2 linked regions of the Variovorax paradoxus genome follow. The protein of the gene in region 1 interacts with the protein of each later gene in a pairwise test. Links are inferred from orthologs where the notes say so. Each region holds a gene or a part of one and is shown on either strand. Other genes may lie near its edges.

The links. Proteins that work in one complex are often made in the same cells at the same time.
Region 2: the proteins of rplK (region 1) and prmA interact in binary tests that used the Escherichia coli proteins (3 or more experiments, as listed by UniProt). The link is inferred for Variovorax paradoxus from one-to-one orthologs.

Annotation. Positions count from the first base shown.
Region 1 is NZ_CP046622.1:653,498-656,637, reverse strand. The notes cover bases 191-3,140. They hold rplK (50S ribosomal protein L11), read right to left. Parts: upstream 1,907-3,140; coding sequence 1,475-1,906; downstream 191-1,474. Other genes in these bases: secE (preprotein translocase subunit SecE), read right to left, coding at 2,653-3,036; nusG (transcription termination/antitermination protein NusG), read right to left, coding at 2,041-2,652; rplA (50S ribosomal protein L1), read right to left, coding at 776-1,474; rplJ (50S ribosomal protein L10), read right to left, coding at 191-529. Also shown: more of rplJ, read right to left, coding at 1-190. UniProt on the Escherichia coli protein: Forms part of the ribosomal stalk which helps the ribosome interact with GTP-bound translation factors.
Region 2 is NZ_CP046622.1:969,869-974,034, reverse strand. Bases 488-3,421 are described here. They hold prmA (50S ribosomal protein L11 methyltransferase), read right to left. Parts: upstream 2,433-3,421; coding sequence 1,542-2,432; downstream 488-1,541. Other genes in these bases: accC (acetyl-CoA carboxylase biotin carboxylase subunit), read right to left, coding at 2,455-3,421; GOQ09_RS04505 (zinc-ribbon and DUF3426 domain-containing protein), read right to left, coding at 488-1,468. Also shown: more of GOQ09_RS04505, read right to left, coding at 50-487; more of accC, read right to left, coding at 3,422-3,804; accB (acetyl-CoA carboxylase biotin carboxyl carrier protein), read right to left, coding at 3,807-4,166. UniProt on the Escherichia coli protein: Methylates ribosomal protein L11.

The sequences.
Region 1 (3,140 bases):
CGGCCTGCGCTTCTGCCGGTGCATCGGCGGGTGCAGCTTCGCCACCACCACGCTTCTCGGCCAGCGCCGCGAGCACGCGGGCGGTACGAGAGATCGGGGATTGCATCAAGCCCAGCAATTGCGACAACAGCACTTCCTTGGAAGGGATGTTGGCCAGTTGCTTCACGCCCTCGACGTCCAGGACCTTGCCGCCAAACGCGCCGCCGCGAATCACCAACTTGTCGTTGGTCTTCGCGAAGTCGGCCACCACCTTGGCGGCGGCCACTGCGTCTTCGGAAAAGCCGTAGATCAGCGGACCGGTCATCTGGTCACCAACGACTTCGAATGCGCTACCAGCAACAGCACGGCGTGCCAGCGTGTTCTTCAACACGCTGAGAGTCACACCCTTGCTGCGAGCTTCGGTGCGCAGTTTGGTCATATCGGCAACCGTGATGCCACGGTATTCCGCCATCACGAGCGTTTGAGCTTTAGCGGCGAGGCTGGTCACATCACTGATGACCGCTTCTTTCTCACTGCGATTCAGACTCAAGGTCTACTCCTTTTAATGCGACCTTCGGCCGGGGCCTCGGATCGCGCTTCATGCAGCGACCAACTGTTTCGGAACAAAATCAATTCCTTGCAGTGGGGTCGCCATCTGCGCTGGATACCGGAAGGATCGATCCGGCGATTAAGTGCAGCGCCCTGCACACCAGCGGTCTTGGATGGCCCGCGGCAACCGGAGCTGCCGCGACCCACCACATCTGCCCTCCCCCTTGCGGGATCGGACAAATCTCTCTTAGCTCGCCGAGATGGTTTGCGTGTCCACGCGGACACCCAGACCCATGGTCGACGAAACAGCCACCTTGCGCAGGTACACGCCCTTGCTGGTCGCCGGCTTGGCCTTGACCAGAGCGTCGATCAGCGCGGCGAGGTTGCCTTGCAGCTTGTCGGTGTCGAACGAACGGCGGCCGATCGTGCCATGCACGATGCCGGCCTTGTCGACGCGGAACTGAACCTGGCCAGCCTTGGCGTTCTTCACAGCCGTGGCGACGTCCGGGGTCACGGTGCCAACCTTGGGGTTGGGCATCAGGCCGCGCGGGCCGAGGATCTGGCCGAGCGTACCGACCACGCGCATCGCGTCAGGGGCGGCAATCACGACGTCGAAAGGCATGTCGCCAGCCTTGACCATTGCAGCGAGGTCGTCCATGCCGACGATGTCGGCGCCGGCGGCCTTGGCTTCGTCAGCCTTGGCGCCCTGGGCGAACACGGCCACGCGCTTGGTCTTGCCGGTGCCGTTGGGCAGCACGACGGCGCCACGCACGACCTGGTCAGACTTCTTCGCGTCGATGCCGAGCTGCACGGCCACGTCGATCGATTCGTCGAACTTGGCGGTGGCGGCTTCCTTCACGAGGCCGATGGCGTCAGCCAGCGGGTACAGCTTGTTGCTGTCGACCTTGCCTGCGAGCGCTTTTTGCTTCTTGGTGATCTTGGACATTTACACGCCCTCCACATTCACGCCCATCGAACGGGCAGTACCGGCGATGGTGCGAACCGCGGCGTCCATATCGGCGGCCGTCAGGTCCTTCATCTTGGTCTTGGCGATTTCTTCGAGCTGAGCGCGCGTGATCTTGCCGACCTTGTCGGTGTGCGGACGGGCCGAACCCTTGTCCAGCTTGATCGCCTTCTTGATCAGCACGCCAGCCGGGGGCGACTTGATGATGAAGGTGAAGCTCTTGTCGGCGAACGCGGTGATGACCACCGGCAGCGCCAGACCCGGCTCGTAGCTCTGCGTTTGCGCATTGAACGCCTTGCAGAACTCCATGATGTTCAAACCACGCTGGCCCAGTGCGGGACCGATGGGTGGTGATGGGTTGGCCTTACCAGCTGGCACTTGCAGCTTGACGAAGCCGACGATTTTTTTCGCCATGATTTGCTCCTTGCGGGTGATATCGCCTTGGCTTTCGCCGCGGCTCCCCGGGGTTAAACGACTCTTCGATCAGGGCCGCGCGCCGAGTCGGACAACGCGCAGCCGGAAATGGTTCCAGTCCGAAGACCGGGGACTCAGGTCTTTTCGACCTGGCCGAATTCGAGTTCCACAGGCGTTGCGCGGCCGAAAATCATGACCGACACGCTGACCTTGCTCTTTTCGTAGTTCACGTCTTCGACGGTGCCGTTGAAGTCGGTGAACGGGCCTTCCTTGACGCGCACGAATTCGCCCACGGTGAACTCGACCTTGTGGCGCGGCTTCTCGGTGCCCTGCTGCATCTGGCTGACGATGTCCTCGACCTCTTTCTGCGAGATCGGGGCCGGGCGGTTCTTGGCACCACCGACAAAACCCGTCACCTTGTTGGTGTGCTTCACCAGGTGCCAGCTCTCGTCGTCCATGATCATTTCGACCAGCACGTAGCCCGGGAAGAAGCGGCGCTCGGTGGTGCGCTTCTGGCCGTTCTTGATCTCGACTACTTCTTCGGTCGGAACCAGGATGCGGCCGAACTTGTCCTGCATGCCGGCGCGGTTGATGCGCTCGGTGATGTTGCGTTCGACGGCCTTTTCCATGCCCGAATAGGCATGCACCACGTACCAACGCAAGTCAGGGTTGGCGGCGGGAGCCAGCACGGAGGTGTTTTCCTCTTCCGGGCTGCTCGGCGTGGTTTCAACAACGTCGTCAGTCATTTATTTTCTCCAGCCCAGAATGAGGTCGAAAAACACCCATTCGAGCGTCTTGTCGGTGAGCCAGAGGAAAACGGACATGATTGCCACAAAGGCAAACACGTAAGCCGTCATCTGCATTGCTTCCTTGCGGGCCGGCCAGACGACCTTCTTGACCTCGCGCCACGAGTCGCGGCCAAAGGCCCACAACTGGCGGCCATTCTCCGAACTGCCAAACGCGCCCACAGCCGCGGCCAGGCCGACGAGCAGCGCAGCCCATTGCACCAGCGAGCCTTGGCGCGCAAGCAGATAGAACGCCACGATGGCGCCCACTGCCAGCAGCACCGACACAGCCAATTTGGCCTTGTCGGCGCCCGTGCTCACGGTTTCGATTTGAGAAGTGGCCATGTTTGGCTGATTTCCTGCGGCCTTCCGGCCTTCAATTCAATGCGTCTTCTTGAGACGCCGAAGCCCATCGGGTTGCGATGGGCTTTTTTCGGGGTGCCACCTAG
Region 2 (4,166 bases), 320 kb from region 1 along the record:
GGTTGAAGGATGAATGGGTGAATGAACGAGGCGCGGGCGCGAACCCTGCCTAAGGATAGAACGCTTCCACGCGGTAGCCGGCAATGGGCGGCAGCGTCGCCGCTTCCGTTGCGAACAACGTGAGTGGCAGCGACGCCGCCTGGTCGGAGCGAGCCGCGAGCACCGCCGGCGCACCGTAGTCCGAAGCCGTGAGCACGCGGCGCACCACTGCCCGCTCCTGCGTGTCGAGCAGCGAAAGCTCGATGGCCGGCATGGCGAGCGGAACCGTGGCGCCATTGCGCAAGGTAAAGCTGAGCCGATAGTCGTTGTTGCCGGTCTTCTCGCGCGCGAAGGCGGCGCCCTCGATCACGATGTCGCCGATCTGGCGCAACGCCGTGAGCTCGCAGCCCGTCAACCGGCACATGGCGGCAAATGCCGGGCGCAGGTTCGGTTGACGTGCCACGATGCCGTCGCGCTCGTGATGCAAGACCTGCGCGACGAACAGCAGAACGGCCAGCACGGCGAAGAACCAAAGCGCAAACCGAATGGCGCCACGCTGCCAGAACCCCTCGGTGCCGCGGTCCGCCTTCTCGTCACCGGAGAAAGGAACCCTGTCCGAATCCTCCGCTTCATGAAGCGGCGCCGGAACCGGCAGCGGACCCGAATCGCCATCCTGCTCGCTGGCCTGCCTCACCATCGACGCCGGAGCCTTTGCGGCGGTGCGCTCGTCGCGCGCCTTGGCGCTCGCGATCTTGGCCGACTTGATGCGCGCCCGGCGCAGCGCCTTCTGCATCTGCACTTGGTCGCGGTCCTGCGCGGCTTCGTGCTTTTCGTCTTCGACGCTGGCCGATGCCGCCATTTCGCGAGCCTTGATGCGCAAGGCCGGCAAGGGAGGCGGCGGCGGTGGCGGCGGCGAAGGCGACGCCGCAAGATTCAGGTCGATGTTCGGAAACGGCGGCAGTGAGCTCGCCGGTGGCCGCCATTCCGGCTCGTTGGCTTCGAAGTCGGACCACAACTCGTCGGCAATGATTCCGTGCGCAGGCAACACGAAGGCAGTCGCGGACGGCGTGGCAGCTGCAGGGCTTGGCGCCGGCGCAGGCCGGGTCTCGGGAAGCGGTGCAGGCGGCAGAAGCTCGTCCGTCTCTGCAGGCGACGCCGAAGGGGCGGCGTCCGACGCTTCGTCATGCTCCGATTCGTCGTCGAAGAAATCCGCGTCGTCCGGGGCGCTCGAAGACTCCGGCACAGCCTGCTCGGCCGGTGAAGGATGCTGTTCGGACGGCCCGGGCTCCGCTTCGGTTTTGGCAGAAGGCTCCGGCGGAGGCGGGGTCGCCGGACCCGGGACACCGTCCGGCGACTCATGCAGATCGAGCGTGGCGTCGAACACATGGCTGCAGCGGCCGCAACGCACCCAGCCATCTGAGATGCGAAGCTGGTCGCGCACCACCTTGAAGGTGGTGGCACAGGCGGGGCAACGCGTGACAAGGCTCATGACCGGGCGATTGTAGGGTTGAGCCCCCGCCTCGCGAGCGGTGCGCGGCGGTGCGAAATCCCGGCCGCGCTGCTCAGCAGCGAGCCGTCATGAGAATCCAGCCGTCCTCGCTGTCGCTGACCTCGAGCGCGGCATAAGGCGCATAGGCCTGCTTCAGCTCGTCGGCCTGCCGCTCGAGAATGCCTGCGAGCACCAGCGATCCGCCCGGCGCCACGTGGCTGCGCAGCAAGGGCGCAAGCACCTTGAGCGGCGTCGCGAGGATGTTGGCCAGTACCGTGTCGTAGCTGCCTTTCGCCGCTTCCGGCAGGCCGGCATTCAGGCGCACACCATTGGCTTCGGCATTGAGGCGCGTCGACGAAACGGCGGCCTCGTCGATGTCCACGGCGTCGATATCGAGCGCGCCGAACTTGGCCGCGCCAATGGCAAGAATGCCGGAGCCGCAGCCGTAGTCGAGCACGCGCTGGTTTCTGAATGCACCCTCGCCCTGCTTCGCAATCCAGCGCAGGCACATGCGGGTGGTGGGATGCGTGCCGGTGCCGAAGGCAAGCCCCGGGTCCAGCCTGATCAACTGCCTGGCTTGCTCGGGCGGCTCATGCCACGTGGGCACGATCCAGAACTCGGGCGTGATCTCGACCGGCGCGAATTGCGACTGCGTGAGCCGCACCCAGTCTTGATCGGGCACCGGCGCCACGCCGAGCACCTCGCAACCTTCGAAGAAGTCTTGCAGCGCGAGCACCGATGCGGCCTCGTTTGCGAGTGCTTCGTCGGCAAACAGCGCAATGACGCGCGACCGCTGCCAGCCCTCCTTGGGCGGCGGCATGCCGGGCTCGCCGAACAGCGCCTGCTCGGCATCGGTCTGCGCATCGGCGTCTTCCACCGAAACGCTCAGCGCATCGAGTGCGTCGAGCGCATCACTGAGCATTTCGACCCGGTCTTCCGGCGCCATCAGGCGAAGTTCAAACATGGTGGCGTCCGGTGCTCTCTGTTCAGCGCTTGTGGGCAGCGAGCCACTCTTCCAGGTAGTGGATGTTGGTGCCGCCGCTCATGAACTTGGCGTCGACCATCAGTTCGCGGTGAAGCGGAATGTTGGTCTGGATGCCTTCGATCACGGTTTCGTTCAGCGCCGTGCGCATGCGCGCCATGGCCTGCTCGCGCGTGTCGCCATACACAATGATCTTGCCGATCATCGAGTCGTAGTTAGGCGGCACGAAGTAGTTGGTGTACGCATGCGAATCGACGCGCACCCCGGGGCCGCCCGGCGGGTGCCACATGGTGATGCGGCCCGGCGACGGCGTGAACTTCCAGGCGTCTTCGGCGTTGATGCGGCACTCGATGGCGTGGCCGCGCATTTCGATCTGGCGCTGCGTGAACGGGAGCTTTTCGCCCGCCGCCACCATGATCTGCGTCTTCACGATGTCGATGCCTGTGGTGAACTCGGTCACCGGGTGCTCCACCTGCACGCGCGTGTTCATCTCGATGAAATAGAACTCGCCGTTTTCATACAGGAACTCGAAGGTACCCGCGCCGCGGTAGCCGATTTTCTTGCAGGCCGCGGCGCAACGCTCGCCGATCTTCTCGATCAGCTTGCGCGGAATGCCGGGGGCCGGCGATTCCTCGATCACCTTCTGGTGGCGCCGCTGCATGGAGCAGTCGCGCTCGCCCAGGTAGACCGCGTTCTTGTGCTTGTCGGCCAGGATCTGGATTTCAACGTGGCGCGGGTTCTGGAGAAACTTCTCCATGTACACGGCCGGATTGTTGAACGCAGCGCCGGCTTCCGCCTTGGTCATCTGGATCGCGTTGACCAGTGCCGCTTCGGTGTGCACCACGCGCATGCCGCGGCCACCGCCGCCGCCGGCGGCCTTGATGATGACCGGGTAGCCGATGGCGCGCGCAATGCGCTTGTTGGTGGCGGCGTCGTCGGAGAGCTCGCCCTCGGAGCCGGGCACGCAAGGCACGCCGGCCTTGATCATGGCCTGCTTGGCCGAGACCTTGTCACCCATCGTGCGGATGTTGTCGGGCGTCGGGCCGATGAACTGGAACCCGCTTTGCTCCACGCGCTCGGCGAAGTTGGCGTTTTCGCTCAGGAAACCGTAGCCGGGATGGATGGCTTCGGCGTCGGTGACCTCGGCCGCCGAAATGATCGCCGGCATGTTGAGATAGCTCAGCGACGACGGTGCCGGGCCGATGCACACGGCCTCCTGCGCGAGCTTGACGTACTTTGCGTCCCGGTCCGCTTCGGAATAGACCATCACGGCCTTGATGCCGAGCTCGCTGCAGGCGCGCTGGATCCGGAGGGCAATTTCCCCCCGGTTTGCAACCAGGATCTTCTTGAACATGGTCACTCGATGATGAACAGCGGCTGGCCGTATTCGACTGCCTGACCGTTTTCGCCGAGGATCTGAGTGATCGTGCCGGACTTGTCCGCTTCGATTTCGTTGAGGATCTTCATCGCTTCGATGATGCAGACGGTGTCGCCCTCGTTGACCTTGCTGCCGACTTCGACAAAGGCCGGTGCGCCAGGGCTGGACGAACGATAGAAGGTGCCGACCATCGGCGACTTGACTGCGTGCCCGGTGGGGGCGGCTTCGGCTGCCGGCGCGGCAGCAGCAAGCGCGGGCGCCGCAGGCGCACCGGCGGCGGGAGCAGCGGCAGGAGCCGCCACGGTCTGAACATATTGCACCGGGGCAGCGCCGCCGCC